DNA from 4 places in the Serratia sp. K1WW1 genome. Region 4 is predicted to be linked to each of the others. Evidence: predicted binding sites of a transcription regulator. Region 4 holds the regulator's gene; each other region holds the start of a gene.

Region 1 (5,646 bases), 2.8 Mb from region 4:
AACTGTTTGTTGGCAGCCATCATCTGCTGGCTTGGGCAGACAAACTGGTCGAACTGAAGACCATTTGTCATTGCGGGCGTAAGGCCAATATGGTGCTGCGCCTGGGGGACGATGGCAAGGCGATGCACATGGGGGAGCAGGTGGTGATCGGGGGTAACGAAAGCTATGTTTCGGTATGCCGCAAGCACTACAAGGAAGCGATCAAGGCCCCAGAGTGATATTGCACCAGAAGCGCCGCAAAAGGCCTATGCGGCGTTTTTGAATGCCGCCCTGGGGGGTAGGGTAGTGCCGTTGTCAAAATCGCGTGGCGTTCATTGGGCACAGTTTATCTCACGCATAAAAAAACCCGCCTTTCGGCGGGTTTTGACCATTCAGAGAACGGTTATTTCTTGGACTTTTTTTCCGCTTTGGCTGCAACTGGTGCCGCAACTACCGCCTCTTCTTCAGTCGCTTCGCTGAATTCGCGACCGTAGAAGGTATCCATCAAGATTTGCTTGAGTTCGGCAATCAGCGGATAACGAGGGTTAGCTCCGGTGCATTGGTCATCAAACGCATCTTCAGACAGCTTGTCGACCTTGGCCAGGAAGTCGGCTTCCTGTACGCCAGCTTCGCGGATCGAGGTTGGAATGCCCAGCTCTGCCTTGATTTCGTCCAGCCATTTCAGCAGTTTTTCGATCTTCTGCGCGGTACGGTCACCGGCAGCGCTCAGGCCGAGGTGGTCTGCGATTTCCGCGTAGCGACGACGTGCCTGAGGGCGGTCATACTGGCTGAAGGCGGTCTGCTTGGTCGGGTTGTCGTTGGCGTTATAACGGATAACGTTAGAGATCAACATGGCGTTAGCCAGACCGTGCGGGATGTGGAACTCAGAACCCAGTTTGTGGGCCATTGAGTGACAGACACCCAGGAAGGCGTTGGCAAACGCGATACCGGCGATGGTAGCGGCGTTGTGTACACGCTCACGAGCAACCGGGTTTTTCGCCCCTTCGTGATAGCTGGCTGGCAGATATTCTTTCAGCAGTTTCAGCGCTTGCAGCGCCTGACCGTCGGAATATTCGTTGGCCAGTACGGAAACATAGGCTTCCAGAGCGTGAGTGACCGCATCCAGGCCGCCGAAGGCGCACAGGGATTTAGGCATGTTCATCACCAGGTTGGCATCGACAATCGCCATGTCCGGGGTCAGAGCATAGTCAGCCAGTGGGTATTTCTGGCCGGTAGCGTCATCGGTTACTACCGCAAACGGTGTGACTTCTGAACCGGTACCTGAAGTGGTGGTGACGGCGATCATTTTCGCTTTCACGCCCATTTTCGGGAACTTGTAGATACGCTTACGGATGTCCATAAAGCGCAGCGCCAGATCTTCAAAGTGGGTTTCAGGATGTTCGTACAGCACCCACATGATTTTCGCGGCGTCCATTGGTGAACCACCACCTAGCGCGATGATCACGTCTGGTTTGAAGGAATTCATCTGCTCGGCACCTTTACGTACGATGCTCAGCGTTGGGTCAGCTTCAACCTCAAAGAACACTTCAGTTTCAATACCGTGCGATTTCAGAACCTTGGTGATCTGATCGGCATAGCCGTTATTGAACAGGTAGCGGTCGGTAACGATGAAGGCGCGTTTTGCCCCGTCGGTAGCCACTTCTTCCAGCGCGATTGGCAGTGAGCCACGGCGGAAGTAGATTGATTTAGGAAGTTTGTGCCACAACATGTTTTCTGCTCGCTTCGCTACAGTTTTCTTGTTGATCAAATGTTTTGGACCGACGTTTTCAGAGATGGAGTTACCACCCCAGGAACCGCAGCCCAACGTCAGTGACGGAGCGAGTTTAAAGTTGTACAGGTCACCGATACCCCCTTGAGAAGCCGGGGTGTTGATCAGAATACGTGCGGTTTTCATTTTGTCGCCAAAATATTCCACGCGTGCAGTCTGGTTATCTTGATCGGTGTACAGACAAGAGGTGTGACCGATACCGCCCATGGCGACCAGTTTCTCGGCTTTGCTGACGGCGTCTTCAAAGTCTTTGGCCCGGTACATCGCCAGGGTTGGTGACAGTTTTTCATGAGCAAACGGCTCAGATTCGTCAACCAGTTTCACTTCACCGATCAGGATTTTGGTGTTGGCTGGCACTTTGATACCGGCCATTTCAGCGATTTTTGGTGCAGACTGGCCAACGATAGCGGCGTTGAGGCCACCGTTTTTCAGGATGATGTCCTGAACGGCTTTCAGCTCTTTGCCCTGCAGCATGTAGCCGCCGTGGGAAGCGAAGCGTGCGCGCACTGCATCGTATGCGGAATCCACCACAATCACGGACTGTTCAGACGCACAGATCACACCGCTGTCGAAGGTTTTTGACATCAGGATAGAAGCAACAACGCGTTTGATATCGGCAGTTTCATCGACGACAACTGGAGTGTTACCGGCACCAACACCGATAGCGGGTTTACCAGAGCTGTAAGCAGCTTTAACCATGCCTGGGCCACCGGTTGCCAGGATCAGGTTGATGTCTGGGTGATGCATCAGCTGATTGGACAGTTCCACCGTTGGCTGGTCGATCCAACCGACGATGTCTTTTGGCGCGCCAGCCGCAATGGCAGCCTGCAGCACGATGTCTGCGGCTTTGTTGGTGGCGTTCTTGGCACGTGGGTGCGGAGAGAAGATAATGCCGTTACGGGTTTTCAGGCTGATCAGCGCTTTGAAGATCGCGGTAGAAGTTGGGTTGGTGGTTGGTACGATACCGCAAATCAGGCCAATTGGCTCTGCAATGGTGATGGTACCGAAAGTGTCGTCTTCGGAGAGGATCCCGCAGGTTTTTTCGTCTTTATAGGCGTTATAGATGTATTCGGAAGCGAAGTGGTTTTTGATGACTTTGTCTTCAACGATACCCATGCCAGATTCTTCAACGGCCATTTTAGCCAGAGGAATACGGGCATCTGCGGCGGCGAGGGCAGCGGCGCGGAAGATCTTATCAACTTGCTCTTGTGAGAAGTTGGCATACTCGCGCTGGGCTTTTTTGACACGTGCAACTAGCTCGTTCAATTCAGCGACATTCGTTACAGCCATGATGCTCTCCTGATAAATGTTAAACTCTTTCAGTAAATAAGCCGTTCGAGGAACTAGTATAGACATCTGTCAGGAAGGCGTCTGTGAGATCATGAGACTTTTCCCGCAGTTAGCGACCCATACTGCTGATTTACTTAAAGAGCTTTACCAAGTGCAAGTTGGTAGTAGGCAAGCGAGACAGAAACGGTATCCATACCTCGTACTCCCTTTTGACTACGACTAAGAGCTTAACTATTCCTGAGTAGATATTTTGTGATGTACATCATAAAAATTGCAAGCTGACACCTTTCAGCTTGCGGTTGTTGAGAGTGATTATCAACAAAGTGTTTGATGATGACGCGATGATACTTGATAACAGCATACCGCACACAAAGCATTAACAATGGCGAATTGTTTTGTAACATTCTGTTGGAGTAGGGAAAAATGCTGGCCGAGTGGATGGATTAGCTGGCGCAATTCCATTACATTAGCGCGCATCGGCAGTGTCTCTTTATACAGCTATTTATGCGGAGTTTTTCGTGGGCCAATCTCTGTTGGATTTTTCCGGCTACATCAAGTTCTTTGTCGGCCTGTTTGCGCTGGTCAACCCGGTAGGTATTCTGCCGGTGTTTATCAGCATGACCAGCTATCAGGCCGAGGTCGGGCGTAACAAAACCAACCTGACGGCTAACCTGTCGGTGGCGATTATTTTGTGGACCTCGCTGTTCCTGGGCGAGGGCATATTGCGTATGTTTGGTATCTCCATCGATTCTTTCCGTATTGCCGGCGGCATTCTGGTGGTGACCATCGCCATGTCGATGATCAGCGGCAAGCTGGGTGAAGACAAACAGAACAAGCAGGAAAAGTCAGAGAGCGCGATCCGTGAAAGCATCGGGGTTGTTCCCTTGGCGCTGCCGCTGATGGCCGGGCCGGGTGCCATCAGTTCCACCATTGTCTGGAGCTCTCGTTACCACAGCTGGCAGAACCTGTTAGGTTTTACCGTGGCGATCGCCTTGTTCGCTTTCTGTTGCTGGCTATTGTTCCGGGCAGCTCCGCTGCTGGTGCGTCTGCTGGGGCAAACTGGCATCAACGTCATTACCCGTATCATGGGGTTATTGTTGATGGCGCTGGGGATCGAATTTATTGTTACCGGGATCAAAGCCATTTTCCCTGGGTTGTTATAACCTTAATAAAGCCGCGGACAACCCCGTTTGCGGCTTAAGTTATTTTTAATTTTTCAAATTATCTCAGGCGATGCATTATTAAAGTGCATAACCTGCCTGCTTTTTATTCTATTGCCCCACCCTGTGGCACAAATCTCACTTTATCGGTTGATAAAGCATCAAGATGTTATTTTCTCCACTTTTAAAATCCGCGTGACCGGGGTTTTTGTCTCCCTGTGGGGAAAACTGTTGTTAATTTAATCACATCATTCTGTAGGGCTTGTCTCCGTTTCACACAGGTGTTATTAGTGATTAACCACGCATAGGCAGGTGTTTATTCTCTGAACGGCGTTTTTGTTAACTGAATGTTTCTTTTGAGTGGTTTTTTTCATCCGGGATGAAAAGGTTAAAAATTAATCCTAAATTTATCCAATAAAATCATAAGATTAATCCATTTATGGGCCGGTGGGAAGGCTAGGTGTCTGTAGGGCTATGGGATAATAAAAGAGAAATGCTTAACATTTCTGTAAAAAATATTGGCTATGAATTTTTGCTTCTGCTAATTTCCGAGCAACTTGTCAGAAGGAAAAATCTTATCTTTGACGCGCCAGGTAGGAATGATTTTTGCTGGTATCCGTATATTTAGCCCGCTTGATAACTATTTCACAATTATTGCTTAGCCGTGAAAAGGAGCCTGTAGTATGCCGCAAACCACGAAGCATCAACCGTTGGCCGTTATCATCGCCGCCGTGTTGGGGATGATCGCCAGCCAAAACCTGCAGGCCGTAGAGGTACCGGACGGTGTGCAATTGGCACCACTTCAGCGCATGGTGATCAACAACGGTTCAGAAGTCGCTTCGTTGGATCCGCATAAGGTCGAAGGAACGCCTGAGAGCAATATTATCCTCAACCTGCTAGAAGGGGTGGTCAGCACCGATGCCAATGGTCATCTGGCTCCTGCAGTGGCGGAACGCTGGGAAAATACCGATTACCAGACGTGGACCTTCCACCTGCGTCCAGGGGCGGTATGGAGTGATGGCTCTCCGGTGACCGCGCAGGATTTCGTTTACAGCTGGCAGCGGCTGGCGGATCCCAAGACCGGTTCCCCTTATGCCAGCTATCTGCAATACGCCCGAATTGAGAATATTGACGCTATTCTTGCCGGTAAGAAACCGCCTGAATCGCTTGGTGTCAGCGCCATTGATGATAAAACGTTGAAGGTGACGCTCAGCGAGCCGGTGCCCTATTTTGTCAGCATGCTGTCCCATACCTCAATGAAACCGGTGAAACAGTCCGTGGTTGAGAAATTTGGCGATAAGTGGACACTGCCACAAAACTACGTGGGCAACGGGGCATATCGCTTATCCGAGTGGGTCGTCAATGAACGTATCGTGCTCGAACGCAGCCCGAGCTACTGGAATAACAGCAACACGGTGATCGAGCAGG
Region 2 (5,646 bases), 2.9 Mb from region 4:
GTAAGGGCGAGAACCCGGATATCGATAGCTATAGTGCTTTCTTTGATAACGGGCACCGGGCGCAAACGGCGCTCGATGGCTGGCTGAAGGAACGAGGCATCACTCATCTCGCCGTGATGGGGCTGGCCACCGATTATTGCGTCAAGTTCAGCGTGTTAGATGCCTTGCGTTTGGGTTATCAGACCCAGGTCATCATCGATGGCTGCCGCGGTGTCAATTTAAGCCCCGATGACAGCGAGCAGGCGTTGGCAGAAATGCAGTCGGCTGGCGCACAGTTAGTTACACTGTCACAGTTTACTCAGCGCTAACGGTTTTTGGGGCTGCTTGACCACAGCGCCCCATATCCCCCCGCCAACCGCTTTATTTTCGACGCTGCTCACATTCTCACCATTCTTCTGCGCGCTCACCTTGTCCCCTCCCGTCTCTTTTGCTGTTATGGCTGCTGATGCATAGGCATCAATAAGTTATACGCATCCGGGGCCTACCGAGCCCGGCTTTATTGATACCGCCCCAGGCGGTTCAGGTCGGCCTTGCTGACCAAAGGAGACAACATGGCTTTAACCCGTAAACTGCTGCCCTTGCTGGTAGCGGTGCAACTCGGCGTGGCTGGCGTGGGCATGGCTCACGCGGCACCTTATCTCTCTGTCGGCTACTTCAACGGCGGTGGCGACGTGACCGCCGGGCCAGGCGGTGATATCAACCAACTGGACGTCAGCCAGATCACCCACCTAAACTACTCTTTTGGCCTGATTTATAACGCTGAAAAAGAGGAAACCAACCCGGCACTGAAAGATCCCTCTCGCCTGCACCAAATCTATCTCTCCCCTAAAGTCGAAGCAGACTTAAAGCTATTACCCGTATTGCGCCAGCAAAATCCGGCGCTGAAGGTTTTGCTGTCCGTTGGCGGATGGGGAGCTCGTGGGTTCTCCGGCGCGGCAGCCACACCGGAAAGCCGGGCGGTGTTTATTCGTTCGGTGCAGGAGGTGATTGCCAAGTATCAGCTAGATGGTATCGATCTGGATTGGGAATACCCGGTTAACGGTGCCTGGGGATTGGTAGAAAGCGAACCCACTGACCGAGCCAACTTCACCGCCTTGCTGAGCGAACTGCATCAGGCGTTGGGTAAAGAAAAACTGCTGACCATTGCCGTGGGAGCCAACGTCAAAAGTCCGCAGGAATGGGTGGACGTTAAGGCTATCGCGCCCTATCTGGACTACATCAATCTGATGACCTACGACATGGCGTACGGTACCCAGTATTTCAACTCCAATCTCTATGACTCCAAACAATGGCCAACCGTGGCCGCCGCCGACAAGTACAGCGCCGACTTTGTGGTCAACAACTATCTGGCCGCCGGGCTGAAGCCAGCTCAGCTCAATCTGGGGATCGGTTTCTATGGCCGGGTACCTAAACGCGCCACCGAGCCGGGTATTGATTGGGATGTGGCAGATGCGGCCAAGCATCCCGTCACCCAGCCCTATTTCACCACACGTGAAAAAGACGTCTTCAAGTCGCTGGGCGTGGATTTGGATAAAGACAGTTACATCAAGTACAACGATATCGTGAACAAGATGCTGAAAGACCCACAACGGCGCTTCAACGCGCATTGGGATAACGAGGCCAAGGTGCCCTATCTGATGATGAAGTCATCCGCAGGAAAGCCGCTGTTCGCGATTAGCTATGAAAACCCGCGCTCGGTAGCCATCAAGGCCGAGTACATTAAGAGCAAAGGATTGGGAGGGGCGATGTTCTGGGAGTATGGCGCGGACGATAACAACCGCCTGGCCCACCAGCTAGCCGAAAGCTTAGGCTTGAGCCCACAGAAGCAGTAAAACCTTCAGGGCGATGGCAACATCGCCCTGCCAGCAACAGGTTACTGCGGCTTCAGCTTGGCCAACGGCTCGGCCATAAACTGCTGCTTCAGCTCCTGTTTGCTTTTCATCACGATTTGCCCGTCGGTGCCAATGCTCATATGTTGTGGGTCCGCATTGTTCATCGACTGCCACAGCATCACCGCCTGCAGGCTGTGTTCTTTCTGCTCTGGCGTCAGTGCCACCCCATCAGGCCATTTGCCCAGTTCCACGGCCAGCACCAGCCGCTGGTAGATTTCCGGCGTCATGGCCGCAATCAGATCTTTTACTTCCATCAGAGCATTTCCTCACCCACGGATGAATAATTAGCTGAATCGATTTTGTTGGTTTAGTTACAGCTTAACCTGCCGTCTGCTCGCCATTCTCGTCGTCGGTGAAATTCAGTGACGCGGAGTTGACACAGTAGCGTTCGCCAGTCGGCTGCGGACCATCGGGGAATACGTGCCCCAAATGCGCGTCGCAGTTACCACAGCGGATCTCGACTCGATGCATATTATGTGAATTATCATCAAGATAACGAATAGCATCGTCTGAAACCGGCTGATAGAAGCTGGGCCAGCCGCAGCCGGAATCAAACTTGCTGGCGGAGAAGAACAGCGGCGCGTTACAGCACAGGCAGTGGTAGACGCCCTCACGCTGGTTATGCAGTAATTTACCGCTATAGGGGGCTTCGGTGCCACGCTCCTGCGTCACATAACGTTGGATTTCATTCAGTTCCGTGAGCGGTGTCTTAGGGGTTGTCTCTTTAGCCATTTGTGCTATTCCCGCAATGTGGATAATGTCAACGAAAACAATGAGTAATAATAACAAAAAATTAACAACGCTGCAGGCCTTTTTAGCCTAAACTGTACGGCATAAAGGTTACGCTGCCGCCATATGTGACTTCGATCACATATCTTGCACGTGCTGACTTTATACTTGGCGGTTTGCCCCCATATCGATGGGAGGACAAACGTAAATGGAATGTGCGATTTGTGTGCAAAACCTGGCCTCTGGTTTGACTTGCAGCAAGAATTGACACGATTCCGCTTGACGCTCGGTAAGGTTTTTGTAATTTTACAACCAACCTTTTATTCACTAACAAATAGCTGGTGGAATATATGACTATCAAAGTAGGTATCAACGGTTTTGGCCGTATCGGTCGCATTGTTTTCCGTGCTGCTCAGGAACGTTCTGACATCGAAATCGTAGCAATCAACGACCTGTTAGACGCAGAGTACATGGCTTACATGCTGAAGTATGACTCTACTCACGGCCGTTTCGACGGTACTGTAGAAGTTAAAGACGGCCACCTGGTTGTTAACGGCAAAACCATCCGTTGTACCTCAGAAAGAGATCCGGCTAACCTGAAGTGGAACGAAGTCAACGTTGACGTCGTTGCTGAAGCAACTGGCCTGTTCCTGACTGACGAAACTGCACGTAAACACATCGCTGCAGGTGCTAAGAAAGTTGTTCTGACTGGCCCATCTAAAGATGACACCCCAATGTTCGTTATGGGCGTGAACCACAAGTCTTACGCTGGCCAAGAAATCGTTTCCAACGCTTCTTGTACCACCAACTGCCTGGCACCACTGGCTAAAGTAATCAACGACAAGTTCGGCATCGTTGAAGCTCTGATGACCACCGTGCATGCGACTACCGCAACTCAGAAAACCGTTGATGGCCCGTCTCACAAAGACTGGCGCGGCGGCCGCGGCGCATCCCAGAACATCATCCCTTCTTCTACCGGTGCTGCTAAAGCTGTAGGTAAAGTCATCCCAGAACTGAACGGCAAACTGACCGGTATGGCGTTCCGCGTTCCTACTCCGAACGTGTCTGTGGTTGACCTGACTGCCCGTCTGGCAAAACCAGCTTCTTACAAAGAAATCTGTGCTGCTATCAAAGCCGCTTCAGAAGGCGAGCTGAAAGGCGTGCTGGGCTACACCGAAGACGAAGTGGTTTCTACCGATTTCAACGGCGAGAAACTGACTTCTGTATTCGATGCTAAAGCCGGTATCGCGCTGAGCGACACCTTTGTGAAACTGGTTTCTTGGTACGATAACGAAACTGGCTACTCAAACAAAGTACTGGACCTGATCGCTCACATCTCCAAGTAATGGCTTGATGCGCAGTTGATTATAGAGGGCGACATTAGTGTCGCCCTTTTTATTTGTTTTTGCGGCGAAAAGAAGGCAACAACATGAATGAAAAAATCTTCACCCTACCCGTTAGCGAACAAATCACCCCTTTTATCAGCCAACGCCAACTGGACGAACTGCCAGTGGTGGTGGTTTCTCACCCCAAAGTCCGTGCGGCCATTACTCTGCAAGGGGCCCATCTGCTGGCCTGGCAGCCAAGTGGTGATAAACCGGTGCTTTGGCTGAGCAACAATACGCCATTCAAAAACGGCGTGGCGATCCGCGGCGGCGTACCGATCTGCTGGCCTTGGTTTGGCCCGGCAGGTAGCCCATCCCACGGCTTTGCCCGTAATCAGCCGTGGCAGCTTACCGCGCACGATGAAGATGAAAACGGCGTGATCCTGACCTTCACGCTGCAAGACAACGAACAAACCCGCAAATTGTGGCCACATGCTTTCACCCTGATCGCCCGTTTCAAGCTGGGTGAAGAGTGCGAGATGGAACTGGAATCACACGGTGACTACCAGGCTACCGCCGCTCTGCACAGCTATTTCCAGATCGGCGACATCGACAAGGTGAAAGTTGCCGGTTTGGGCGAGCATTATATCGATAAGGTGGCGAAGGGGATCGAGGCTCGTCAGGTTGGCGAGCTGGAGTTTACCGGGCAAACCGATCGCATCTACACCCAGGCCACGCCTTGCAGCCTGATCAAGGACCCGGTATTGCAACGCACGATTGAGGTCAATCATCACTATATGAGTGATGTGATCGCCTGGAACCCAGGCGTCGAGCTTTCCTGCAGCATGGCCGACATGCCAAACGACGGTTACAAAACTATGGTGTGTGTTGAAACCGGGCGCGTAAGCAAGCCGCTGATAGCCTCTGGGGAGCAACCAGCCCGCTTGGCGATGAAAATCCGCAGCATTAAAAATAGCTGATCAAACTGGGGCGGATCATTTCGCCCCTCTTCTGATCATCCACCGCACTATAGATGTGCAAAAGGAGCGTTTCCGCCCCTTTTCAATGCACTCACTGCACCAAGATAATGCGCCGTACGCTTAGAAGGTGTAAGTCACACCCGTCCACAGCATGCCGGTATAAGATTTATCCACCATTGGGCTGTTTTTAACCTCGCTGTCCAGGCGCAAATAACGGCCCGAGAAGAAGGCATTCCAGTTAGCGTTGATATTATAGTTGCTGGTCAATTCGACGTATGGCGACCAGCTATCGCTCGGCTTATAGGTGTTGAAGGTACTACGGCGGGACTCATCACCATTGATACCATAGTAATATTGGTTCTGGTTTGAGCTGTTCCAGTTTACCCCGATGCCAGGAGCAAAGCTCCAGGAGTCCACCTGGAACTTATAGAGATAGGCAATATCGCCCACCAGGCCGTTACTGTTGTCCAGCATATCGCCAGAGAAGGCCGTACGGATCGAGCCCCACTCGGCATTATGTGTAAAGGCAACACCGGCCATCATGGTGCTACGGCGCTTGTCCAACTGCTTCATGCGGTCGTCGTCACTGTCGCCTGGCTTATAGTGCAACGGTGAATAATAGGCGATCAGGCTCAGCTGATTTTGCTGATCTTTCCACAGGTTGTAACCGGCCAACAGCGTATGGAAGTAAAAATCATCGCCATCGTAATTGATGATAGG
Region 3 (5,646 bases), 190 kb from region 4:
GTCGTGGTCTGCTGCGTATGGTTTCTCAGCGTCGTAAGCTGCTGGACTACCTGAAGCGTAAAGATGTAGCACGTTACACCAGCCTGATCGAGCGTCTGGGTCTGCGTCGCTAATCGAGCAAGTTTCAGTAGAAAGGGGCCAAATGTGGCCCCTTTCTTCTAGGAAGCATAAGCAAATCAGGTTAATGTATTACTGAGGATCTTCCGTTACAGAGGTTCGCGCGGCTAATGAGAGGCTTTATCTCATGAGAGATAAGGATTGTCATTAGTCGCGAGGATGTAGTGAGAAGGTCAGTGAACCACAGGCGTGTCGAGTCGAAGAACGATTGCGCGCCCCCAATTAAGGATTAAATTTTGCTGACTCCGATTATTCGCAAATTCCAGTATGGCCAACACACCGTGACGCTTGAGACCGGTATGATGGCACGTCAAGCCACTGCCGCCGTGATGGTGAGCATGGATGACACCGCAGTATTCGTCACCGTAGTAGGCCAGAAGAAAGCCAAACCAGGCCAGAGCTTCTTCCCTCTGACCGTGAACTATCAGGAGCGTACCTACGCTGCTGGCCGTATCCCGGGTAGCTTCTTCCGTCGTGAAGGCCGTCCGAGCGAAGGCGAAACCCTGACTTCCCGTCTGATCGACCGTCCGATCCGCCCACTGTTCCCGGATAGCTTCCTGAACGAAGTGCAAGTGATCGCTACCGTGGTTTCTGTGAACCCACAGGTGAACCCAGACATCGTAGCGATGATCGGTGCCTCTGCTGCCCTGAGCCTGTCCGGTATTCCGTTCAATGGCCCAATCGGTTCTGCACGCGTGGGTTATATCAACAATCAGTACGTACTGAACCCAACTACCGATGAGCTGAAAGAAAGCAGCCTGGATCTGGTGGTTGCCGGTACCGCTGGTGCAGTACTGATGGTGGAATCCGAAGCTGACGTGCTGAGCGAAGATCAGATGCTGGGCGCAGTCGTGTTTGGCCATGACCAACAGCAAATCGTTATCGAAAACATTAACGCTCTGGTTGCCGAAGCTGGCAAGCCGAAGTGGGATTGGCAGGCACCAGCAGTTAACGAAGCGCTGCATGCGCGCGTAGCTGAGCTGGCCGAAAGCCGTCTGGGCGATGCTTACCACATCACCGAAAAACAAGAGCGTTACGCTCAGGTTGATGCGATCAAAGACAGCGTAGTGGAAACTCTGCTGGCGCAAGACGAAACTCTGGACGCGTCTGAAATTCAGGACATCCTGGGTACCGTTGAGAAAAACGTCGTACGTAGCCGTGTGCTGCGTGGCGAGCCGCGTATCGATGGCCGTGAGAAAGACATGATCCGTGGTCTGGACGTGCGCACTGGCGTTCTGCCACGTACCCACGGTTCTGCACTGTTCACCCGTGGTGAAACTCAGGCGCTGGTTACCGCCACTCTGGGTACCGCGCGTGACGCACAGAACATCGACGAGCTGATGGGCGAGAAAACCGACAGCTTCCTGTTCCACTACAACTTCCCTCCGTACTCTGTTGGTGAAACCGGCATGGTAGGTTCACCGAAGCGTCGTGAAATCGGCCATGGTCGTCTGGCAAAACGTGGCGTTTTAGCTATGATGCCTAAACCAGAAGATTTCCCGTACACCGTACGTGTGGTGTCTGAAATCACCGAATCCAACGGTTCTTCTTCAATGGCTTCCGTTTGTGGTGCTTCTCTGGCACTGATGGACGCAGGTGTGCCAATCAAGGCCGCCGTTGCGGGTATCGCAATGGGCCTGGTGAAAGAAGAAGAAAACTTTGTGGTACTGTCTGATATTCTGGGTGACGAAGATCACCTGGGCGACATGGACTTCAAAGTGGCCGGTAGCCGCGATGGTATCACCGCGCTGCAGATGGACATTAAAATTGAAGGTATCACCCGCGAAATCATGCAGGTGGCTCTGAACCAGGCCAAGGGTGCGCGTCTGCACATTCTGGGCGTGATGGAACAGGCTATCAGCACGCCACGTGGCGATATCTCTGAGTTCGCACCGCGTATTCACACCATCAAGATCAATCCAGACAAGATCAAAGATGTGATCGGTAAAGGCGGCTCAGTCATCCGTGCGTTGACCGAAGAAACTGGCACCACCATCGAAATTGAAGATGACGGTACAGTGAAGATTGCTGCAACCGACGGCGACAAGGCGAAGTTCGCTATCCGCCGCATCGAAGAGATCACCGCTGAGATCGAAGTTGGCCGTGTGTATCAGGGTAAAGTGACCCGTATCGTTGATTTTGGTGCCTTCGTGGCCATCGGCGGCGGTAAAGAAGGCCTGGTGCACATCTCTCAAATCGCCGACAAGCGCGTTGAGAAAGTGACCGACTATCTGCAGATGGGTCAGGAAGTACCGGTTAAGGTAATGGAAGTTGATCGCCAGGGCCGTGTGCGCCTGAGCATCAAAGAAGCTACAGCACCAGAATCCGCTGCGGCTCCTGCACCAGAAGCAGAATAACTGTATCAGCAGTTTTACAGCTCCCTGCCGTTAGGGTTGGGGGCTGTCCTTATCGCGTGGGTAGGATACTCGCGTATTAGCAAGCGGAGGACAGGACGTTCATCCAATGTTTGTCTTCGGGAGTGGGAAATGAAGCCTTTCTTGCGCTGGTGTTACGTTGCGACAGCACTATTGCTGGCAGGATGCAGCAACCATGATTGGCGTAAAGACGAAGTTCTGGCTATTCCGTTGCAGCCTACACTGCAGCAGGAAGTGATCCTGGCGCGCATGGAACAAATACTTGCCAGCCGGGCATTAACGGACGATGAGCGAGCACAGCTTTTATATGAGCGCGGTGTGCTGTATGATAGTCTTGGTTTACGTGCTCTAGCGCGCAATGACTTTTCACAAGCGCTAGCGATACGTCCTGATATGCCAGAAGTTTTCAACTACCTGGGCATTTACTTAACGCAGGCAGGCAATTTTGATGCTGCCTATGAAGCGTTTGATTCTGTACTAGAGCTTGATCCAACTTACAATTACGCGCGTTTAAACCGGGGCATCGCACTGTATTATGGCGGCCGCTTCCCGTTGGCGCAGGATGATCTGCAGGCGTTTTATCAAGACGACCCAAACGATCCCTTCCGTTCGCTGTGGCTTTATCTGGTGGAACGAGAAATCGATCCCAAGATGGCTACCGTCTCGCTCCAGCAGCGTTATGACAAATCGGACAGAGGGCAATGGGGATGGAATATTGTCGAATTCTACCTGGGCAAAATCAGCGAAAAAACGCTGATGGAACGCCTCAAGGCAGATGCAACGGATAACACTTCGCTCGCTGAGCATCTCAGTGAAACTGACTTCTATTTAGGTAAGCACTACCTAAGTCTGGGGGACAAGGACACCGCTTCGGCGCTGTTCAAACTGACGGTGGCTAACAACGTTCATAACTTTGTTGAGCACCGCTATGCATTGTTGGAATTGGCGCTGTTGGGCCAAGAACAAGACGACCTATCGGAATCGGACCAGCAATAGCTGACGGACACTTATCAGCCTGATTTACATTGGTTTTTTGACCAAAGTAATCGCCTTAACGGGCGAGGGCTTTTTTGTCTGTTTTATAATCTAATTTGAGCCGGTTCACACTTTTCAATGAAAATGACTGAAAATTTTCTCGACGAGTTATGTAGACTGGCTGCCATTATTAATGAGGCACGTGTACATGACTACTGAGCTTGAAACCTCTTTTGCTGACCTGGGGCTGTCTGCTCCTATCATTGCTGCCCTGACCGATCTGGGCTACGAAAAACCATCACCGATCCAGGCTGAGTGTATTCCTCACCTGTTGAACGGTCGCGACGTGCTGGGCATGGCGCAGACCGGTAGTGGTAAAACTGCGGCGTTCTCGCTGCCCCTGCTGCACAACCTCGATGCAGCCCTGAAAGCACCACAAATCCTGGTACTGGCTCCAACCCGCGAACTGGCGGTTCAGGTAGCTGAAGCCATGACCGATTTCTCCAAGCACATGCATGGCGTTAACGTGGTGGCCCTGTACGGTGGCCAACGTTATGACGTGCAGCTGCGCGCTCTGCGTCAGGGCCCGCAAATCGTAGTAGGGACCCCAGGCCGTCTGCTGGATCACCTGAAACGTGGCACCCTGAACCTTTCTGGCCTGAAAGGCCTGGTTCTGGACGAAGCCGACGAAATGCTGCGCATGGGCTTTATCGAAGACGTAGAAACCATCATGGCGGAGATCCCGGCTGAACATCAGACCGCGCTGTTCTCTGCGACCATGCCGGAAGCGATCCGTCGTATTACCCGTCGCTTCATGAAAGATCCACAGGAAGTGCGCATTCAGTCCAGCATCACTACTCGTCCAGACATCAGCCAGAGCTACTGGACCGTGCAGGGCATGCGTAAAAACGAAGCGCTGGTGCGTTTCCTGGAAGCGGAAGATTTTGACGCGGCGATCATCTTCGTGCGTACCAAAAATGCGACCCTGGAAGTGGCTGAAGCGCTGGAGCGCAGCGGTTACAACAGCGCCGCACTGAACGGTGACATGAACCAGGCGCTGCGTGAGCAGACCCTGGAGCGTCTGAAAAGTGGCCGTCTGGATATTCTGATCGCCACCGACGTTGCCGCTCGTGGTCTGGACGTTGAGCGTATCAGCCTGGTAGTAAACTATGATATCCCTATGGATTCAGAGTCTTACGTTCACCGTATCGGCCGTACCGGTCGTGCTGGCCGTGCTGGCCGCGCGCTGCTGTTCGTCGAAAACCGCGAACGCCGCCTGCTGCGCAACATCGAACGCACCATGAAGCTGACCATCCCTGAAGTCGAGCTGCCAAACGCAGATCTGCTGGGTGAGCGCCGCCTGGCCAAGTTTGCCGCTAAAGTTCAGCAGCAGCTGGAAAGCAGCGATCTGGATATGTACCGTGCGCTGCTGGCTAAGCTGCAGCCGGGTGAAGATCTGGATATGGAAACGTTAGCCGCTGCACTGCTGAAAATGGCACAGGGCGAACGTCCTCTGATCCTGCCACCAGATCCAGTGTTCAAACCGCGTCAACGTCGTGAGTTCAACGACCGTGATGATCGCGGTGGCGAGCGTAGCAACGACCGTCGTCGTGACGCACGTCCAGACAGCCGTGATGGTGGCGCTGAGCGTCCACGTCGCGAACGCCGTGACGTGGGTGAAATGCAGCTGTACCGCATTGAAGTTGGCCGTGATGACGGCGTGGAAGTTCGTCATATCGTTGGCGCGATCGCTAACGAAGGTGACATCAGCAGCCGTTACATCGGTAACATCAAGCTGTTTGCTTCCCACTCCACCATCGAGCTGCCAAAAGGCATGCCGGGCGAGATCCTGAATCACTTCACTCGCACCCGCATTCTGAACAAGCCGATGAATATGCAACTGCTGGGCGATGCACAGCCGCATGAACGTCGTGAGCGTCCTGCCGGTGGTAACGGTGGTGAGCGCCGTGGCGGTGCCCGTCCATTCAACGGCGAGCGTCGTGAAGGTGCACCAGCACCACGTCGTTCTTTCGGTGAGCGCCGTGAAGGCGGTAATGCTGCCGGTGGCGAACGCCGTGGCGGTAACTTCAACCGTGACAAGCCAGCACCACGCCGTGACGATGCAGCAGCTCCTGCCGCACCACGTCGCCGTTTCGGTGATGCATAAGCGTTGATTTGA
Region 4 (5,646 bases):
TGGCCGTACAGGATGTGATTAACGGCTAATCAAGTCTGCGGGGCTGCGGTCCCGCTAACTTCAGCTTTCCCGCAGTTTGCGCTTCAGCCAGATCCCATGATGTGGGCGCTGGCGCCACGCCAGTGACGAGATGGTATGCATCACGGTCAGGTGAGAAAGGATCCGCCGCAGATGGCGTTCCATCTCGGTGACCGGCATGTCCGGGTGCAGGTCTGGCGGCTGCATGATGCTGTTGCTGGTACTCGGGCCGTCATATTCCAACCGCTGCTGGCAGCTCTGCAAGGCGATCTCACAGGTTTGCAGATACTCCTGCGCCAGCTTTGGCGTCAGCATATAGTGCTCGCGCGCCAGAATGGTCATCGCATTCAGGTGTTCAACGATAAACTGGTTATGGGTGATCCACAGCCGCATATCAGCCAGATAATTCGATTCAAACCCCGGTTCCTGCATCGCCTGATTGAGTGAGGTAAACAGGGCGTTATGTGCCTGATTGACCTGCATGCGCGTGTAGGCCAGCTCGCTGGGGTCGGGTTCCTGTTCTTCCAGCAAGAGTCGCAGTGCCGTCTGATCGTGCTCCAGAGCCTGATGGGCGTTTTTACGCAGCAGGCCACTCTGCCACTGCGGCCATAGCCAGATCGTGCCGCCAAACACCAGTACGCAGCCGATAAGGGTATCGATCAGGCGGGGAACCAGGAAATGGGTACCGTTCAGCGCCAGGAGCTGCAAGGTGTAGACGGCGGTCACGGTGAAGCCCATCACCGCCAGCCCGTAGTTTTTCCGCAGGATCAGATAGGCCGCCAGGGTGATGGCCAACATGATACTCAGCGTCACGCTTTCCGGCATTTGTAGTTGCAACAGTCCAGCGGCAATCACCAGCCCGGCCAACGTGCCGAGGGCACGGTGCTGGATCCTCACCCGCGTGGCGTTATAGCCGTTTTGACTGACCAGCATGATGGTCAGCAAGATCCAATAGGGTTTTGGCAGGTTGAACAGCATACCCAGGCTGCTGCCTGCCGCCAGAATGACCCCCAGCCTGGCGGCGTTGCGCAGGGCGTTGGATTTAAACGACAGATAGCTCACCACCGCAGGCCAGAAAGGCAGGCGTGACTGATTGGCCATCAGATTGCGGCGGTAAAGTGGGTGCTGAGTGCGTAGCAGGCGCGCGATGCGGCTGAAGTGGTAATAGCAGAACTGCCCAACCGGGTTATCGGCATGCTGTGAGGCCACTTTTTCCAGCGCCGCCAGCTCATTCTTCATGCTGAAACGCGCAGAGTGCCGATGATAGAGAATATCGTCGGCCACAACGCGCAGGCGCGTGGCGATCACCTGGGCGTTGCGGCGGATAATCGCTTCGGCCTGGCTTTGCTCCACCAGCTTTTGCACTTCTTCCGGCAGATGCAGGCTGACGGTGATGTGCTCTTGCAAATCGAGCGCCACCTGAAACGTACGTCGCAGGCGCTTTTGCTCCAGGTTATTGGCATGGGGCAGGAAATTAAGCTGTTGGTATAGCAGACTGATCAGGTCCATCACTTTCTGCTGGCGTTGCAACAGCGGCGGCAGGGCAGTTTCAGGATCGGTGTGCTGCGTCAGTAATGAGTATTTGGCTTCAAAATAGTCGGCCAGCTGCATATACAGCTGGCTTAGAGATTCGCGCATCGGCTGCTCTTTCCACAGCTTGAACCAGGCCCAGGTAAACAGCCCGTACCAGGCGGTGCCGACGATATACAGCAAAGGGGCATGCCAGATTGGCACGGTGCCTACCATGCTGAGGGAAAAGATGGCGGCGACCAATGCGGCTGGTAGCAGGCGTGCGTGCAGCGGGCTGATCTCACCGCTTACGCCGAGCAACAGCGCCATTGCCAGCATCAGCAAGGGTAACGGCAGATCCCACAGCAAGGCTTGTTGCAGCAGAAGGCTACTGAGTGCGAACAGGGAGCCGCCCACGACCAGGCGTTTGAAAAAGCGTTTGTGTGGCGTATCCAGCCCGGCAATGTTGCAGCAGGCGGGCACCAACGAGAACAGCATGCCGAGTTGCAGGTTGCCAATCAGCAAACCAAACGCCACCGGCAGGCACAACACCAGCGTTTGCCGCAGTGCGTAGTTGACTTCCGGGTGGTAGATCAGGCGGCGCCACATGGTTGGCTATTCAGCAGGTAAAGAAACGGCGCATTGCTGCACCGTTTCTCTGGGGATTAACGCGTACCGTACACGACAATGGTTTTGCCGTGCGCGGAGATCAGGTTTTGATCTTCGAGCATTTTCAAAATACGACCGACGGTTTCACGTGAGCAACCGACGATTTGGCCAATTTCCTGGCGGGTGATTTTGATCTGCATGCCGTCTGGGTGAGTCATGGCATCAGGCTGTTTTGCCAGGTTCAGCAAGGTCTGTGCAATGCGGCCGGTAACGTCAAGGAAGGCGAGGTTACCCACTTTCTCTGAGGTGACTTGCAGGCGGTTAGCCATCTGTGCGGACAGGCGCATCAGGATATCCGGGTTAACCTGGATCAACTGGCGGAATTTCTTGTAGGAAATTTCAGCCACTTCACAGGCGGTTTTGGCCCGTACCCAGGCGCTACGCTCCTGGCCTTCTTCAAATAATCCTAGCTCGCCGATGAAATCCCCCTGGTTAAGGTAGGACAGGATCATCTCTTTGCCTTCTTCATCTTTAATCAGCACCGCGACGGAGCCTTTGACGATGTAGTAAAGCGTTTCGGCCTTTTCACCTTGGTGAATAAGCGTACTCTTCGATGGATATTTGTGGATATGGCAATGAGACAGGAACCATTCGAGAGTCGGGTCTGTTTGCGGTTTGCCGAGAACCATTCGCTGTTATCCTCTGTTGTTATCGCTGCCTTGTATCACAGGGGTCAGAGTTCCCTGTAAAACGTGCTTATAGCCCGGTGTTTTAATTGTGGCTATCAACAGGTTTTGAGGCGTGTTATAGAAATACGCTTGTGCTCTAGCATATTAACTTGCAGGGAGAGCTGCAAGCTACATTCTGTTAACAAACCAATATAGGGGCCTTTCCTTGGACATATCCCTGAAATCGGTGACCTGGAAAGAGTTATTGCGGCTCTGTTTGTAGCACAGAGTGAGGCGGGTGTCTTGTGTTGTCTCGCTTCAGCATGATTAGCGTCAGGTTACGTTGCCAGAATGTATGCGAAAGCGTACCCTGTTTTTAAGAAATTAACCGGAGTGTGTAACATGCAGGCAAGAGTTAAGTGGGTAGAAGGGCTGACATTCCTGGGTGAGTCTGCGTCTGGTCACCAGGTTCTGATGGATGGCAACGCAGGCGATAAAGCGCCAAGCCCGATGGAAATGGTGTTGATGTCCGTCGGCGGCTGTAGCGCCATCGATGTGGTGTCGATCCTGCAAAAAGGGCGTAACGATGTGCGTGACTGTGAGGTAAAACTGACCTCCGAGCGTCGTGAAGAAGCACCGCGTCTGTTTACCCATATCAATCTGCATTTTATCGTCACCGGCAAAGGGCTGACCGATAAGATTGTCGAGCGTGCGGTGGATCTTTCTGCCGAGAAATACTGCTCCGTCTCCTTGATGCTGGGTAAAGCCGCCAGCATTACCCACAGCTTCGAAATCCGCGAAGTGGCCTGATCCTACCAAGGGTAGCGCAGGCAGTGTGCACGCAATAAATCAAGAAATCGCCGTGCCGTCACGGTTAGCGGCGATTTCTGTGAATACAGCACGCAATATTGCGCTTGTGGCAAGGTGTCGATAGGCAATGCCACCAGCCGATGCTGCAAATGGAACGGTGCACTCATCGCCCGCGCCACGATAGTCAGATAATCCGCCTCCAGCACCATATTCAAGCCACAGGTCACCGAGTCCGAGCGAATGGGCGAACGGCTCAATTGCTGATAGAAGGTGCCTAATACCGCACGCAACTGCTGGTAATAACCCATATCGGTTTCCGGTAATAACCACTTGGCCTCACGCAGTTCGTCCAGCGAGGTGGCCTGCGCCAGTGGGTGCCCCTGGCGTGCGATAATGCAAAAAGAGGCGTTGAACAGCGGTTCACGCACCAGATCCTCCAGAGGAAGTTCCGGGCTGACGGTACCCACGGCAAAATCCAGGCGGCCTTCGCGCAATGCTGGCAGTAGCGTAGAAAGCTGCGCTTCACGGATTAGGAGATTGGCCTGCGGAAACGGCTGTTTAAAGGCTTCGACCAGTTCCGGTAATACCGTCAGGGCGAGTAGCGAAGAGCAGCCAATGGCGACGTTACCTTGCGAATGCTGATTCAACTGCTGGATCTCGTCGGCGGCGCGCTGCAATTCCTCCAGGATCAACTGCATTCGCAGGGCGAAGGCGCGGCCGGTTTCGGTCAGCGTCATTCCCTGACTGCTGCGATTGATCAACTGGGTTTCCAGGATCTGTTCCAGTTCACGGATGGTGCGGCTCACCGCCGGTTGAGATTGCTCCAGCGCGCGTGCCGCCCCGCGAATACTGCCGCTGCGGATCACCTGCTGGAAGACTTTCAACTGCTGTAACTTCGGTAAATAGCGCATTCCCCACCCTATCAATAAAAAGCATCACCCCTTACAAAATTGTATCTTATGCCGCTCGGCAAAAGGCGATAATTTCAGCGCGTTGATGTAAGTGACTGTTATTAAAACTATAAAGTGACCTGGATCACATTATTAAACTACGCCCGCCACGCTGGTGGGCAGCCTGGGTGATAACTTAAAGGAATATCGGCGATGAAAAATCGTTCGCTAATGATTTTTTTGCTGTTTGTGGGCTATGTCGTGGTGTACATCGATAAAACCGTGATGGGTTTTGCGCTGCTACCTATCGAACGCGAGTTCAATCTACAGCCGGAACAACTGGGCTACGTTACCGGGATGTTTTTCCTGGCGTATTCCCTGTTCCAGATACCGGCGGGCTGGCTCAATGACCGCTTTGGCTTTAAGAAAGTGCTGTGCAGCTCGTTACTGCTGCTGGGGGGATTCGCCCTGTGCTTTGGCATTCTGGGGTTCGGCCTGGGCCTGCTGGTGACGTTCCGCTTCCTGTCCGGCATTGGCCACTCCGGCTATCCGTGTTCCTGCGCCAAGGCGGTGGTGGCGAATTTCCCACTGGAACAGCGCACCTTCGCGCAGTCCATTCTGCTGTCCTCCGCCGGGTTGGCGATGACCGTCGGGCCGCTGGTCGCGGTCTATTGCCTGGATCACATCGGCTGGCGTGGGTCGTTCTCTGCGCTTGGCCTGTTGGCATTCTTGATTGCCGCCTGCATCTTGTGGCTGGTGCCCAATCCGCCACAGGTGGCGCCCGCCAAAGCTGGGGCAGCCGCAGCCAACTATAAGGCTCTGCTGAAAAACCCAATCGTGCTGCTGCTGTTTGTGGCGATTTTCTGTATCAACATCCCGTCGTACGGCCTGATGGCCTGGCTGCCGAAATTCCTGGTACAGCAGCGCGGAATGCCGCTTGACGTCTCCAGCATGGTGGTGGCAGCCGGCGGTCTGGGGATCTGGATCTCCTCACTCGGCACCGGCTGGCTGGTCGGGCGCTACCTGCAAGGGCATGAGCCGTGGGTGATCTTCTTCAGTTCCCTGCTCAGCGCCTTGTGCATCTGGCTGGTGTTTACCAGCGAATCGGCTCTGACGGCCAGCCTGTTCTTGTTCCTGGGTTA

The links. The regulator CRP, encoded in region 4, controls carbon source genes, mostly activating them, when cyclic AMP is high. The targets are predictions, from matches to a motif close to ATGTGANNNNNNTCACAT.
Region 1: a site for CRP is predicted at 3,309-3,326, ahead of adhE (bifunctional acetaldehyde-CoA/alcohol dehydrogenase). Genes of this name have one in related genera too.
Region 2: a site for CRP is predicted at 2,748-2,765, ahead of msrB (peptide-methionine (R)-S-oxide reductase MsrB). Genes of this name have one in related genera too.
Region 3: a site for CRP is predicted at 3,582-3,599, ahead of yrbN (protein YrbN). Genes of this name have one in related genera too.

What each region holds. Positions count from the first base shown of each region.
Region 1 covers NZ_CM147697.1:2,714,785-2,720,430, forward strand. The annotation lists gene ACX9GU_RS12295 (thymidine kinase) at 1-218, shown strand, start outside; gene adhE (bifunctional acetaldehyde-CoA/alcohol dehydrogenase) at 383-3,058, opposite strand; gene ACX9GU_RS12305 (YchE family NAAT transporter) at 3,577-4,221, shown strand; gene ACX9GU_RS12310 (ABC transporter substrate-binding protein) at 4,902-5,646, shown strand, end outside.
Region 2 covers NZ_CM147697.1:2,689,042-2,694,687, reverse strand. The annotation lists gene pncA (bifunctional nicotinamidase/pyrazinamidase) at 1-308, shown strand, start outside; gene chiD (chitinase ChiD) at 552-1,832, shown strand; gene ACX9GU_RS12185 (YeaC family protein) at 1,874-2,146, opposite strand; gene msrB (peptide-methionine (R)-S-oxide reductase MsrB) at 2,211-2,624, opposite strand; gene gapA (glyceraldehyde-3-phosphate dehydrogenase) at 2,972-3,967, shown strand; gene ACX9GU_RS12170 (D-hexose-6-phosphate mutarotase) at 4,051-4,926, shown strand; gene ACX9GU_RS12165 (MipA/OmpV family protein) at 5,047-5,646, opposite strand, start outside.
Region 3 covers NZ_CM147697.1:5,361,800-5,367,445, reverse strand. The annotation lists gene rpsO (30S ribosomal protein S15) at 1-113, shown strand, start outside; gene pnp (polyribonucleotide nucleotidyltransferase) at 354-2,474, shown strand; gene nlpI (lipoprotein NlpI) at 2,604-3,488, shown strand; gene yrbN (protein YrbN) at 3,606-3,686, shown strand; gene ACX9GU_RS24235 (DEAD/DEAH family ATP-dependent RNA helicase) at 3,676-5,634, shown strand.
Region 4 covers NZ_CM147697.1:5,556,421-5,562,066, reverse strand. The annotation lists gene argD (bifunctional acetylornithine/succinyldiaminopimelate transaminase) at 1-29, shown strand, start outside; gene ACX9GU_RS25330 (YccS/YhfK family putative transporter) at 61-2,136, opposite strand; gene crp (cAMP-activated global transcriptional regulator CRP) at 2,193-2,825, opposite strand; gene ACX9GU_RS25320 (OsmC family protein) at 3,207-3,614, shown strand; gene ACX9GU_RS25315 (LysR substrate-binding domain-containing protein) at 3,617-4,525, opposite strand; gene ACX9GU_RS25310 (MFS transporter) at 4,718-5,646, shown strand, end outside.